2 regions of the Actinoplanes sp. NPDC024001 genome follow, and region 1 is predicted to be linked to the other one. Evidence: riboswitches for the same ligand, from Rfam matches in the RefSeq annotation. Region 1 holds a riboswitch; the other holds the start of a gene.
The links. Region 1 has a riboswitch for thiamine pyrophosphate ahead of AB0F81_RS11275 (thiamine phosphate synthase). Riboswitches for the same ligand answer to the same signal wherever they lie in the genome.

Region 1 (6,872 bases):
GGGTCGTCGGCCCGGGTGATCGCACTGGCGACCAGCACCGCGTCGCAGCCCAGCTCCATGGCGAGCGCCGCGTCGGAGGCGGTGCCGATGCCGGCGTCCAGGACCACCGGCACGTCCACGCTCTGCCGGATCAGCTCGATGTGGTGTGGGTTGGAGATGCCCAGACCGGAACCGATCGGCGACCCGGCCGGCATCACCGCGGCGCAGCCCACGTCGGCCAGCCGGCGAGCCAGAATCGGGTCGTCCGTGGTGTACGGCAACACCGTGAACCCGTCCACGACCAGCATCTCCGCGGCCCGCAGCAGTTCCACGCCGTCCGGCAGCAGGGTCCGTTCGTCACCGATCACCTCAAGCTTGATCAGGTCGGTCTCGAACGCCTCCCGGGCCATCTGTGCGGTCTTCACCGCGTCGCCGGCCGTGTAGCACCCGGCGGTGTTCGGCAGCACCCGCACACCGAGCCGGTCCAGCATCGGCAGCAGCCCCGGCCCGGCCGCCTCGACCCGCCGCAGCGCCACCGTGACCAGCGTGGTCTCGGACGCCCGGATGGCCTCCTCCAGCGCGGCCAGGCTGTTCGCCCCGCCGGTGCCGAGGATCAGGCCGTTCTCCGGCAGAAACATCGTCATCCTCCCTGCGCGGCGGTGAGAACCTCGACCTTGTCGCCGTCGGCCAGGTCGACCTCGGCCCACGTCGAGCGGGGTACCACGGTCCCGTTGACCGCGACCGCCACGCCGCGCTGGGCGGCGATGAGCTCGGCGACCAGGGTCGCCACCGAGCATGTGTCGGACCGGCTCTCCGTCCGGCCGTTGATCGTCAGGCGCATCCGAACCTCCCGGGGGCGAAGTCGTTGATCAGGCTGTCGGCCGATCCGGTGAGCACCAGGTCGGCGATGAGTCGCGCGGTGATCGGCGCGAGCAGGACGCCGTTGCGGTGATGACCGGCGGCCACCACGGTGCGGCGGGAGTCGTCGAGGTATCCGAGGATCGGCGCGTTGTCCGGGGTCCCCGGCCGGTGTCCCACGGTGACCTCGGTGATCTCGTGCTCGGCGAGGCCGGGCACCAGGTCGAGGGCGGCCCGCAGCAGGTCGTGCACGCCACCGACGGTGATCGCCCGGTCGGTCCGCTCCTCCTGGGTGGCGCCGACCACCACCTCGCCGTCCGCGCGCGGCACCAGGTAGACCGGCCGACCGTCGGCCGATCCGTGGATCACGTGCCGGATCAGTCCGGGCTCGCCGCGCAGCCGCAGCACCTGGCCCTTCACCGGGCGAACCGGCAGGCCGGTGAGTTCGGCGGTGCCGCATCCGGCGGCCACCACGGTGACGTCGGCGTCCACATCGGAGAGCGCGCTGATCCGTTTCGGCACGATGTGCCCGGCCAGCCCGGCCCGCAGCGCGGCGACGACCCTGCGCGGGTCGACCTGCCGCTCGGCCGGCGCGAACACGCCGGCCCGCACCCGCGGCGACAGCGCCGGTTCCCGGTCCCGCAGCTGCGATCCGGTCAACGGCGCGAGTTTCTGGTGCTTCCACTCCCGGGCCGCGTCCGCGACGTCGTCGGCGGTCAGGGCCACTCCGAGCGTTCCGGCGTCGTCGTAGCCGACGTCGCCGAGACTCGCCGCGTACTCCGGCCACAGCTCGTTGGACGCCTCCAGCAGCCTGGTGAGGTGCGGATATTCGAAGGCCGACTCGCCGCCGGGCGCGAGCATCCCGGCCGCCACGTGCCAGGCGCCGCCGTCCCCGTCCGGTTCCGGGTCGTAAACGGTGACGTCGCCGCCGCGCCGCACCAGTTCGGCGGCGACGGCCAGCCCGATGATCCCGCCACCGACGACCGCGACGCGCATCCGGCCGCTCATCGCAGAGCCGCCAGGAATGCCGCAGCCGCTCCCTTCGGGTCCTCCGCGAAGGCGGCCACCGCCGCGACACCGTGCACCGCGAGCAGCGGCACCCGATCCGCGGTGATGCCACCGATCGCCAGGACCGGCGTACCCGGAACCGCCTCGGCGACGGCCGCGATCGCGGCCGGCCCGAGCGGTGGTGGCAGCCCGTCCTTCGTGGATGTGGTGAACGCCGGCCCGACCCCGAGATAGCTCGCCCCGTCGGCGACGGCCGCGCGGGCCGCCTGCGGGTTGCGGCAGGTGGCGCCGACGACGGCGTGTGGTCCCAGGACCCGGCGGGCCGCCGGCACCGGCAGATCGTCGGCGCCCACGTGCACCCCGTCCGCCCCGGCCGCCAGCGCCACCCCGACCCGATCGTTGACCAGCACCATCGTGCCCGCCGGGCGGCATGTCTCGACGGCCTCGACGGCCAGCGCGTACGCCTCGGCATCGGTGCTCTTGACCCGGATCTGCACGGCGACGTCGGCCAAGCCGGCGACCGCACGAACCACGTCGATGGAGTCGGTTATGACGTGGATGCGAGGAAAGAACCTGTGCATGAAGCACTCCTCCCTGCGCCGGCATTACCCGGATCAGGTTCGACGGTCGGGGGCGGCATCAGCCCCCCTCTCAGCCCGTTGCCCGGGCTCCCGTGGGGTTGTCTTGTAACCGGACCATAACCGGTCCGTGAAAAGAAAACTAGCGCACGTCCCAAACCGGCTCGGGCACCTCGACCACCTCGCCGTCGCTCCTGAACAGCACGAAACGATCGAACGACCTGGTGAACCACCGGTCGTGGGTGACCGCAATCACCGTGCCGTCGAACGCCTTCAACCCCTCCTCCAGCGCCTCCGCCGACGCCAGATCCAGGTTGTCGGTCGGCTCGTCGAGCAGCAGCACGGTGGCCCCCGACAGCTCCAGCAGCAGCACCAGGAACCGGGCCTGCTGTCCACCGGAGAGCGTCCCGAACCGCTGATCCCCCTGCGCCGCCAGCTCATAGCGGTTGAGCGCCTTCATGGCACCCGCGCGGTCCATCCCGGACCGGTGCTCGTCACCCCGCCAGAGGATCTCGACCAGCGTCTTCTCCAGCAGCTCCGGCCGGTCGTGGGTCTGCGAGAAGTGCCCCGGCCGCACCCGCGCCCCGAGCCGTGCCCGGCCGTCGTGCGCCACATGGGCCAGCGGGGCGCCGTCGACCGGTTTGTGCTCCAAATCCGGCTCGGTGCCGCCGGCCGCCAGCAGGCGCAGGAAATGCGACTTGCCGGTGCCGTTGGCCCCGAGCACCGCGACCCGGTCGCCATACCAGATCTCCAGGTCGAACGGGAAGGTCAGATCCTCCAGCTCCAGGCCCTCGCAGATCACCGCGCGCTTGCCGGTCCGCCCGCCGCGCAGGTTCATCCGCAGCGACTGCTCCTTCGGTGGCAGCGGCGGCGGCCCGGCCTCCTCGAACTTGCGCAACCGGGTCTGCGCCGCCTGATAGCGCGAGGCCAGGCCGTCGTTGTAGGCGGCCTTGTTCTTCAGGGTGAAGACCAGCTCCTTGAGCTTCTCGTGCTCCTCGTCCCACCGCCGCCGGTTCTCCTCCATCCGGTCGTGCCGGTGCAGCCGGGCCTCGTGCCAGGACGCGAACCCGCCGGGATGCGTCCACGCGCTGCCGCCCTCGACGGCGACCACCCGGTCCGCGGTCTGGGCCAGCAGCTCCCGGTCGTGCGAGACGTAGAGGACCGATTTCGACGACTCGCGCAGCCGCTGCTCCAGCCAGCGTTTGGCGGGCACGTCGAGGAAGTTGTCCGGCTCGTCGAGCAGCAGCACCTCGTCGCTGCCGCGCAGCAGCAGGTCGAGCGCGAAGCGTTTCTGCTCGCCACCGGAGAGCGTCCGCACGATCCGGCTTCTCGTCTCGTCCCACGGCTTGCCCAGAATGGACACCGCGACCGTGTCGAAGAGCACCTCGGCCTCGTAACCACCGGCCTCGCCCCAGTGCGCGAGCGCGTTCGCGTACGCGATCTGGCTCTTCTCGGTCTCGTCCAGAGCCGCGGCCGCGGCGCGCAGTCGCTCGCCTGCCGCGCCCAGCGCGGGCGCGACCAGGGAAAGCGCAAGATCTTCCAAGGTACGGTCGTCGCCGATCATGCCGATGAACTGGCGCATCACCCCGAGCCCGCCGGAGCGGGCGATGGTGCCGGTCTGGGTGGCGATGTCCCCGGCCACCATCCGCATCAGCGTGGTCTTGCCGGCCCCGTTCGGCCCGACGAGCGCCACCTTCGCGCCCTCGCCGACCCGGAACGACACGTCGGCGAAGAGCTCCCGCCCGTCCGGGAGCACGAAGCCGGCACCGGCGACATCCACGTAACCCATGCCGGCATCCTCCCCGCCGCCGCCGCTTCAGTCAGCCGATTTTCGGGTCACCCGCAGCACCCGGAAGCCTTTCTGGCTGGCCACCCGTTCCACCGCCCAGCCGCCCGCGACGAGCCACGCGTGCAGCGAGTCCCCGCCCAGGTTCCGGTTGATGACCAGCCAGGCGGTGCCGGCCGGCGCCAGCCGGGGCAGCCAGCGCTCCATCAGCGCGTGCAGCTCGGCCTTGCCGACGTGGGTGGGCGGGTTGCTCCAGATCGCGGCGAAGGTCACGTCGTCCGGCACGTCGTCGGGCGCGGCGACCCGGATCCGGTCGGCCAGGCCGAGCGTGCCGGCGTTCTCGGCGGTCAGGTCCCGGGCCCGCGAGTTGACGTCGATGGCGTAGACGGTCGCCCGCGGCGCCTCACTGGCCAGCACGCAGGCGATCGGCCCGTAACCGCAGCCGAGGTCGAGCAGGGTGCCCTCGGTGCCGGCGCCGGGCAGGCCGGCTTTGCGCAGCAGCACGGCGGTTCCCGGGTCCAGGCGCCCGGCCGAGAACACCCCGGACGCCACGGCCAGCCGGTAGTCCCGGCCGGCGACGCTGAACTCGATCTCGCCCCGTCGCAGCGGCGCGTCCGGCTCGGCGGTGAAGTAATGGTCGGCGCTCACCCGGCAAGTCTCCCGCCGCCGGATCACGCGTCACCCGGCGGGGTGGCGGACACGCTGTGCGTTAATAGATCAGCGTGCGCGCCTAGCTTGGGGCGCATGCGGTACGCCACCCCGACGCGCTCCGCCCACCGCGCCACCCCGGCCGGCGGCCTCGCCCTGCTGGTGAGGCATCCGGGTCCCATCGGTCAGCACCGCTACCACCCAGGGGTCCGAACCCGTCCGCAACGGCACGCCCGGCGAGACCCCCGAGAGACTGCCCATCTGCTCACCCGCGGCCTGGCCGGCCTCATCGTGCTCGGCATCTGCGTGATGCTCGGCGTCCTCATCGTCGCCGACGAGCGGCGCTCCCCGGCCGCCGCGGCCGGCGGCACCCCACTCACCGCGGCCGAGGTCTTTCCCGCCGGCTCCGCGGCGTTCCAGGTGGGTCGCACCGACCTCTCGGCCGACTGCACGGTCGCGGTCACCGGCACCCTGCGCTCGACCCTGCAACGGTACGGGTGCGCGCAGGCGGTCCGGGCGGCTCTCACCGTGCCGTACGCCGACCTGCGCATCACCGCGGGCGTCCTGAGTCTCGCCGACACCACCGCCGCCGCAACCGTCGCCGACCTGCTCCGCTCCCTGGTCGAGTCGGGCGACGGCGGCTTCGCCGGGATGGCCGGCGAGGAGACCGGCCTGGGCACCCCGGTCGTCTGGCGCACCCACGGCCACTACCTGACCTACTGCATCATCACCGGCCCGAACGGCGAGCTGGTGCCCGGCGACGACCCGCGCGTCCAGCGCATCGCCACCGACCTGCTGGACACCCACTTCAGCAGCACCGTGCTCCCGGGACGCCGCTGACCAGCTCCCTCAGCCGGCCGGCAGCTCCCGCAGGCGGCGGGTGGCGTCAGCGCGCGCGGCGTACTCGGTCTCCTCCGGATATCCGACCGCGACCAGCGTCAGACCGTGCGCCGGGGCCACCGTCACCTCGCTGGACCGTTCCCGCAGGGTCAGCAGCTTCGCCGGCCAGTCCGGCTGCCGGCGCCCGTCACCGACCGTCAGCATCGCGCCGACCAGGCTGCGGACCATGGCCTGGCAGAAGGCGTCCGCCTGCACGGTCGCCACGCAGATCCGGTCCGGGTCGCGCCGCCAGTCCAGCCGGGTGATCGCCCGGATCGTGGTGGCGTGCTCCTTGCGCTTGCAGAACGCGGCGAAGTCGTGCTCCCCCACCAGCCCGGCCGCCGCCTCGTTGAGCCGGTCCAGGTCGAGCGGGCGCAGCCAGCCGAGGGTGTCGTGGCGGCGCAGCGGTTCGGGACCCCACGGGTCGTCCGAGACGCGGTACTCGTACCGGCGGAAGGTGGCGGAGAAACGCGCGTCGAAGGTGGGCGGCACCGGGGTCACCGACCGGACCCGGGCGTCCGGCGGCATCAGCGCGGCGAGCCGGCGCAGCAGCGAGCCGGCCAGCTCGGCGTACCGCTCGGCGGGCAGGTCGATGTGGCACACCTGGCCGGTCGCGTGGACCCCGGCGTCGGTGCGCCCGGCCACGGTCAGGCCCAGCGGCGTCTCCGCGCCGACGAGCCGCCCGAGAGCCTCGGTCAGGACACCGGCAACCGTGCGCCGGGTGGGCTGGGCGGCCCATCCCGAGAAGTCGGCGCCGTCGTACGACACGTCCAGTCGCAGCCGGATCGATTCGGTCACTGCAGCGAGCTCCTTCGCTTCGCCAAGCGAAAGGCCCGGCACCCCTGGGGGTACCGGGCCTTTCGATGTCAGGCTCAGGCCTTGGTGTCGTCACCCTCGGCCTGGTCGCCGGGGCCCTCGGCACCCTTGTCGCCGGAGGCGTTCACGGGCGCCTCGGCGTCCTGGTCCGCGTCGGTGTCCGCGGCCGGGGCGCTCTTCGGCGCCTCGTCCTCGGGCGCCAGCGCCTCAACCTTGGCCTGCTGCGCGGCGGCCTTGCGGGCCTCCTTCGACGGGCCGGTGGAGGCCGCGACCTCGAGCTCCTCGACCAGCTCGATGACGGCCATCGGAGCGGCGTCACC
Region 2 (6,872 bases), on a different contig from region 1:
CTCGGTACTGCGCGTCCGAGCTGTACTGCGTGTGAATGTGGTGATCCCCGGCGAGCCACCGGAAACCGCCCTTCGCCGAGCCGCCGCCCACGTGGTCGTGGGTGTGCGGCAGCCCGGCGGCCGCGGCGGCGCCCGGTCGGGCCAGCACGGAGGCGGCGGCGCCGGCGCCGAGCAGGCCCGCGCCGAGCAGGAAGCGGCGGCGGGAGCGGTCGTCGGGAGCGAGTTCGCCCTCGGGGACGCTGAGGTCCAGTGCGTCGGGGACGTCCGCCCCGGCGGCATCGACAGTGTGGTGGTGATGATCGTGGCCGTGACCCATGATCGTCACCTTGGTCAGATCAGGACAACGCCCGCTGTCGATCGCATTGCCGCCCGGCGAACGATCAGCCGACAATCGGCCGGAAAAACCCCAGTGCGATGGAAAGGGCCAGGATCGCCGCGCAGGCCGTCCCGGCGCCGGCGAGCAGCGCGGTGTCCGCGGTGGTGAAGTGCTGCCGCCGCGCGTACGTCCGGGGCGTGCCGGAGTCGAAGCCGCGGGCGTCCATCGCCACCGCCAGCCGTACCCCGCGCCGCAGCGCCCCGACCAGCAGCGCGAACGCCGTCGACGCGAAGAGCCGCAGCTTCGCCACCGGGTTGCGCCCGGCGTCCACGCCGCGGGCCCGGCGGGCCAGGGTCAGCGCCCGCCACTCCTGGGCGAGCAGGGGCAGCAGGCGGAACGCCGCTAACGCGCCGATCGCGAACCGGGCCGGCGCCTTCGCGTTCTGCACCAGCGCGTCGGCCAGGTCGGTCGGGTCGGTGGTGGCGAAGACGATCATCCCGGGCAGGGCCACCGCGAAGATGCGCAGGATCAGCCCGGTCGCGGTGGCGAGCACCCCGGTGGTGACGTCGAACGGCCCGGCCGAGAAGAGCAGGTCGCCGGTGCGCTCGGCGGCGAACAGCACCATCGTGACCAGCACCCCGGCCGCGGCGAGCAGCAGCGGCGCGGCCCGCCGCGCCAGCACCCGGTAGCGGATACCGAAGAAGGGCAGCAGCACCAGTTCCACGAGCAGGGCGGCCGCCGGCGTGAACGGGTCGACCGTGGCGATCAGCGGCAGCGAGAAGAGCAGGGCGGCGCCGAGCTTGGCGACCGGGTTACGGCGGGCGAGCGGCGCGGACGGGTCGGCCACCGGCTCCAGGGCGAGGGTCACGGGCGCAACCTCCGCGGCAGCGGCGCCGGCGCCGGCTGGCCGAGCGGAACGGTACGGTCGGCCAGCGTCCGCACGAACGCGTCGTCGTGGGTCACCGCGACGATCCCGTGCCCCTCCGCGCGCAGGCCGGCGAGCAGGTCGACCAGTTCCCGCCAGGTGCGGCGGTCCTGCCCGAAGGTGGGCTCGTCGAGGACGAGCAGCCGCGGCGCGGTGGCCAGCGCGGTGGCCACGCTCAGCCGCCGGGCCTCCCCACCGGAAAGCGTGTACGGGTTCGCCGCCGCCAGTTTCGTCAGCCGCAACCGTTCCAGCAGCTCGTCCACGATCCGCCGCACCTCGTCCGGCGACCGGCCGACCCGGCGCGGCCCGAGGGCGAGCTCGTCGGCGACCCGGCTCGTGACGAACTGGTGTTCCGGGTTCTGGAAGACCGACCCGATCCGCTGGGTCAGCGTCGCGGCCCGCCACCGGTGCGGCGGGCGCCGGTCGCCGAACGCCTCGATCCGGCCCGAGCCGGGAGCCAGCAGGCCACCGAGCAGCAGCGCGAGCGTGGACTTGCCGGCGCCGTTGGGCCCGGTGACGGCCAGCACCTCGCCGCCGCCCACACCGATCGAGACGGGGGCCAGACGGCCGGGCACGGCGACGTGCTCCGCCCGTACCAGATCGGGGTCTGCTCCGGTTGCGGCCTTGACCGGCGGCGTGCTGAAGCCGGGCACCCAGACGCCCTCGTCCGCCAGTTTGTCGCCGTAGGCGGCAAAGATCATCTCGGGCGCGCCATCGGCGCGCACGCCGCCGCCCGGCTCCAGAACGACCACGCGGTCGACCAGCGTGAGCGCCTCGGCCACCCGGTGCTCCACGATGATCAGCGTGGTCTCCGGGCCGGTGGCCCGGGCCACCGCCTCCCGGACCAGCTCGGCGCCGGGCGGGTCCAGGTTGGCGGTCGGCTCATCGAGCAGCAGCAGGCCGGGCCGCAGGGCCAGCACGCCGGCGAGCGCGAGGCGCTGCGCCTCGCCGCCGGAGAGCGCGGCGGTCGAGCGATTGATTCGGTACGGGAAGCCGACCCGGTCCAGGGCGTCGCTGACGCGGGGCCAGATGTCGCCGGCCGGCACACCCCGGTTCTCCAGCCCGAACGCCACGTCGTCGCCGCTGCGGGCCATCACCAGCTGGGTCTGCGGATCCTGGAAGACGATGCCGGCCCGGTCGCGGGCCTTACGCGCCTCTAGACCGTCGATCTCGAGGGTGCCCTCGGACTCGCCGGAGTCCTCCGGCAGCAGCCCGGCCAGCGCGGCGAGCAGGGTGCTCTTGCCGGCCCCGGAGGGACCGAGCAGCAGCACCCGCTCGCCGTGCCGGATGTGCAGGTCCAGCCCGCGGACCGCCCAGGCACGGCGACCGGCGTGCCGCCACCCGAAGCCGCGGAGCTGAACCTCACTCATGACTCAGATCAGTGCCCGTTCCCGGCCCGCTCCGAACCGGTCCAGGACACCGGTCGGGGCCAGCGCCCGGACCAGCAGCCAGCTGCCCAGGCCGGCGAGCACGGTGCCGCTGACCACGGTGAGCAGCGCGTACGGAACGCGGTACGACCAGAGGGCGGTCTCCGAGTTCCAGGCGAAGAAGTCGAAGATCGCCGCGCTCAGGCCGGTCAGCGCGCCGGCGAGCAGCGCGGCCGGCAGCCGGTAGTTGCGGTAGCGCAGTGCGGCGAACGCCAGCTCCGCGCCCAGGCCCTGGACCAGGCCCTGCGGGATGACGGTCGCGCCCCAGCTGTTGCCGAGCAGGGCGGAGATGATGGCCGCGACCAGTTCGGTGTAGAGCGAGGCGCCCGGCTTGCGGATGATCAGGCCGCCGAGCACGGCCGGCATCAGCCAGATCCCGTAGAGCAGGGTCTGCGCCGGCGGGAAGAACGCGAAGGCGCTCTCGGTGACGCTCCAGACGGTGTTCCAGGCCCAGAAGATCACGCCGAACGCGACGGCGATGACCGAGGCGACCACGACGTCTATCGTGCGCCAGCGGTTCGGGTTGGTGTCGTTCATAACGCCTCCCAGCGGGTACCGGGAGGAGACGCACGCCGCAACCGGGCGGCGATGCCCGGGAACGGCTGGAGAAAAGACCGAACTTCCTGCGCTGGCATTACCCAGATCAGGTGCGAGGGTCTGCGGTCGCCCGCACTCTCAGCGCTGTGCGCTCCCCTGTCGGAACGAGGTTTGTTCGCGACCTACCTCGACTTATGCATCGCTGAAGCGACGCACTGGTCTCCGCCGTCGCGAACAAACTTCGGTGCATGTGTTTCGATGACGATGACGCTAACACCGAGGTGAAGGCCAGTAACAGGGAGGGAGCCACATGGAGGTCAAGGCCCGCGGTCTGACGTTCGACGTGTACGAGGGCGGCCCCGAGGACGGCGATCCGGTACTGCTGCTGCACGGCTTCCCACAGGACCACCGGGAGTTCGACCTGCTGGCGCCGCGCCTGCAGGCGGCCGGCCTGCGCACCTACGCGATGGACCAGCGCGGGTGCTCGCCCGGCGCCCGCCCGGCCCAGGTGTCCGCGTACCGGCTGGACGAGGTGGTCGCCGACGCCCTCGCCGTGCTCGACGCTCTCGGTGTCGAACGCGCCCACCTGGTCGGCCACGACTGGGGTGCGCACGTCGCCTGGCTGCTCGCCGCCCGCCACCCGGACCGGGTGCGCACCCTCACCGCGATCTCGGTCCCGCACCCGCGTGCCCTGATGCTCGCGATGCGCGTCCGCCCCTCGCAGCGGGCCCGGTTCGCCTACTTCCAGGTCTTCCGGTCGTCGGTCGCCGAGCGGCTGCTGCTGGCCCGCAACGGCACGATGCTGCGCTGGATGCTGCGCCCGCTGCACCACGCCGAGCAGTACGTCGCGGCGATGCACGAGCCCGGGCGGCTGACCGGTGGACTGAACTGGTACCGCGCGTTCTCCCTGGACCAGGTGGCCGGGACCGGCGTGGTCACCGTGCCCACCACGTACGTCTGGAGCGACCGCGACGGCGTGGTCGGCCTGACCGCCGCGCTGCGCACCGCCGACTGGGTGCAGGGCGACTATCAGCTGGTCGCCATGCGGGGCGTCAGCCACTGGGTGCCCGAACAGGCGCCACGTGAACTGGCGGACGCCGTGCTGGCACGGATCGGCGTTTGACCATGACGCTGTGGGGGAACGCTGGCGCGACATGGCGGTCGAAACGCAATCCCCCCGAAAGAATTCGTCCCAGGAGACCGAGAAGCAGCGCTGGGACCGCAATTTCGCGGACCTGCTGCAGGAGCTGCGGGTCGCTCAGACCGGTGTGCAGATCCTCTTCGCCTTCCTGCTGACCATCCCGTTCAGCAACGGCTTCCCGAACGCCACCGCGTTCCAGAAGGACGTCTACGTGGTGGCGCTGATCAGCGCGGCGTTCGCCACGGCGCTGATCATCTCGCCGGTCGCCTTCCACCGCGCGCTGTTCCGGCAGGGCCGCAAACCTGAGCTGGTCAAGTACGCGCACAAGATGGCGTCCAGCGGGCTGGCCTTCATGCTGATCTCGATGGTCAGCAGCGTCCTGCTGATCACCGACTACGTGCTGGACTGGAAGTGGGCCATCCCGCTGACCGTGATCACGGCCGGCTGGTTCCTCACCTTCTGGGCCGGGCTGCCGTTCTTCCACCGGGAGTGGGGCGAGGACGACGAGGACTCAGCGGCGGCGTCCTCGTAGCCCGAGCTGCCGCAGCTCCAGCTCGGCGAGCGCGTCCACCGCGTCCGAGTCGCCGGCCCGCCAGCTCTGCGCGATGTCCGGGCCCAGCCTGGCCAGCTCGTTCAGCGGGCGGCCGGCCAGGGCCCGCAGTGCCAGCAGGTCGCGGCCGGCCGGCTCGTTGCGGACCGCCGCGGCCACCCCGGCCCGGCGGATCCAGCGCAGCCGCAACGGCAGCCAGAAGAACAGCACCAGGGCGAGCGGCACCGCGACCGCCACGGCCGGCAGGATCAGCGCCAGCTGGCCGACGAACTCCTGCTGCTCCCGGCCGGCGTCGGCGATGGCACGGGCGGCGTCCGCGGCCTTGGTGAACGGCTCGGTGAGATCGTCACCGACCACCGGGACGTCGTCCACCTTGCCGCCGGCGTCGGCCAGGTTGTCGGCGATGCCGGTGCCGGCGCCCTCCAGCTTCTGACCGGGCACGGCCAGCTTCTGCACCAGATCGTTCATCCAGAACGCGATCCGGATCCACAGATAGACCCAGAGGACGACGGCGATGTCGGTGATCAGCTGACGGAGGGCGACGGGAACGCGGTCGGCGTAGAGCTTCACACCGGAAGGTTCCCACTCAGCCCTTGGCGGCGCATTCCGGGCAGGTGCCGAAGATCTCCAACGTGTGCGACACGTTCACGAAGCCGTGCTGCCCGGCCACCTTCTCGGCCCAGGACTCCACCGCCGGGCCGGCCACCTCGACGGTCCGCCCGCACGAGCGGCACACCAGATGGTGATGGTGCCCCTGGCTGCACCGCCGGTAGAGATGCTCCCCGCCGGGCGGGCGCATCACGTCGATCTCGCCGGCGTCGGCGAGGCCCTGCAACGTGCGGTAGACCGTGGTCAGCCCGACCCGTTCGCCCCGCTCGCGCAGCATCGCGTGCAGGTCCTGCGCGCTGTGGAAGCCCTCGGTCTCGGCCAGCACGGCGCTGACCGCGCTGCGCTGCTTGGTGTTGCGCGGGGCTCCGGTGTCAGTCACGACCGGCCCTCCCTCGCGTGGCTCACGGCGTCCGTGACGATGTGCGCGACGTGCTCGTCCACCAGGGAGTATGCGATCTCCCGGCCGCGCCGCACACCCCGCACGACGCCGGCGCCGCGCAGCACCCGCAGGTGCTGCGAGACCAGCGGCTGCGGCGCGCCCAGCTTCTCCACGAGGTCGTGCACGCAGCGTTCGCCCTCACCGAGTTCCACCACGATCGCCACGCGGATCGGCGCGGACAGGGCACGCAGCAGCGCGCCCGCCGATTCGTACGCCTCGTAGCCGTCAGCCATGGAGCACCACATCCGGGGGTTCAGTGGCCACCGCCGGGCGGGACTGCCGGCGGCGCAGGTTGCGGCGGACCAGCCCGCCGATCGTGGTGGCCAGGAAGGCGGCCAGGGCCATCAGCACCGTGGTGGCGCCCGGCGCGGTGTCCGCCTCGGCCGAGACCAGGACGCCCACCCCGGCGGCGAGCAGGCCGATCGCCATCGCGGCCGCCATGGTGGCGCGGAACCCGCGGGTGACCTGCTGGGCGGCGGCGACCGGGACCACCATCAGGGCGGAGACCAGCAGCAGGCCGACGGTGCGCATGGCGATCGTGACGGTCACCGCGGTGGTCACCGCGAGCAGGATGTTGAGGGTACGCACCGGCAGACCGCTGACCCGGGCGTACTCCTCGTCGTTGCAGAGCGCGAACAGGGCCGGCCGCAGCAGCAGCATCGCCGCCAGCACCGCCGCTCCCAGCACCCCGATCACCGTGATGTCCTGCGGCGACGTGGTGACCAGCGACCCGAACAGGTACTGCATCAGGTTGGCGTTGCTGGCGCTGTCGGAGAGCCCGACCAGCACCACGCCACCGGCGATGCCGCCGTAGAAGAGCAGCGCGAGCGCCAGGTCGCCGGAGGTGCGGCCGCGTTCACGGATCAGCTCGACACCGACCGCGCCGATCGTGGCGACCAGCACCGCGGTCAGCACGGGGGACTGGTTC

Region 2: it holds a riboswitch for thiamine pyrophosphate, as region 1 does, so the genes downstream of both, AB0F81_RS19435 (ECF transporter S component) here and AB0F81_RS11275 (thiamine phosphate synthase) in region 1, are expected to answer to the same signal.

What each region holds. Positions count from the first base shown of each region.
Region 1 covers NZ_JBEZZB010000022.1:4,093-10,964, forward strand. Annotated here, with positions in the region: gene AB0F81_RS11260 (thiazole synthase) at 1-623, opposite strand, end outside; gene thiS (sulfur carrier protein ThiS) at 620-820, opposite strand; gene thiO (glycine oxidase ThiO) at 811-1,833, opposite strand; gene AB0F81_RS11275 (thiamine phosphate synthase) at 1,842-2,426, opposite strand; TPP riboswitch at 2,420-2,530, opposite strand; gene AB0F81_RS11280 (ATP-binding cassette domain-containing protein) at 2,566-4,212, opposite strand; gene AB0F81_RS11285 (methyltransferase) at 4,240-4,857, opposite strand; gene AB0F81_RS11290 (hypothetical protein) at 4,954-5,697, shown strand; gene truA (tRNA pseudouridine(38-40) synthase TruA) at 5,707-6,534, opposite strand; gene rplQ (50S ribosomal protein L17) at 6,609-6,872, opposite strand, start outside.
Region 2 covers NZ_JBEZZB010000045.1:29,428-36,299, reverse strand. Annotated here, with positions in the region: gene AB0F81_RS19450 (PHP domain-containing protein) at 1-316, opposite strand, end outside; gene AB0F81_RS19445 (energy-coupling factor transporter transmembrane component T) at 381-1,184, opposite strand; gene AB0F81_RS19440 (ABC transporter ATP-binding protein) at 1,181-2,611, opposite strand; gene AB0F81_RS19435 (ECF transporter S component) at 2,615-3,205, opposite strand; TPP riboswitch at 3,271-3,373, opposite strand; gene AB0F81_RS19430 (alpha/beta hydrolase) at 3,516-4,328, shown strand; gene AB0F81_RS19425 (DUF6328 family protein) at 4,360-4,878, shown strand; gene AB0F81_RS19420 (hypothetical protein) at 4,858-5,466, opposite strand; gene AB0F81_RS19415 (transcriptional repressor) at 5,483-5,884, opposite strand; gene AB0F81_RS19410 (metalloregulator ArsR/SmtB family transcription factor) at 5,881-6,177, opposite strand; gene AB0F81_RS19405 (metal ABC transporter permease) at 6,170-6,872, opposite strand, start outside.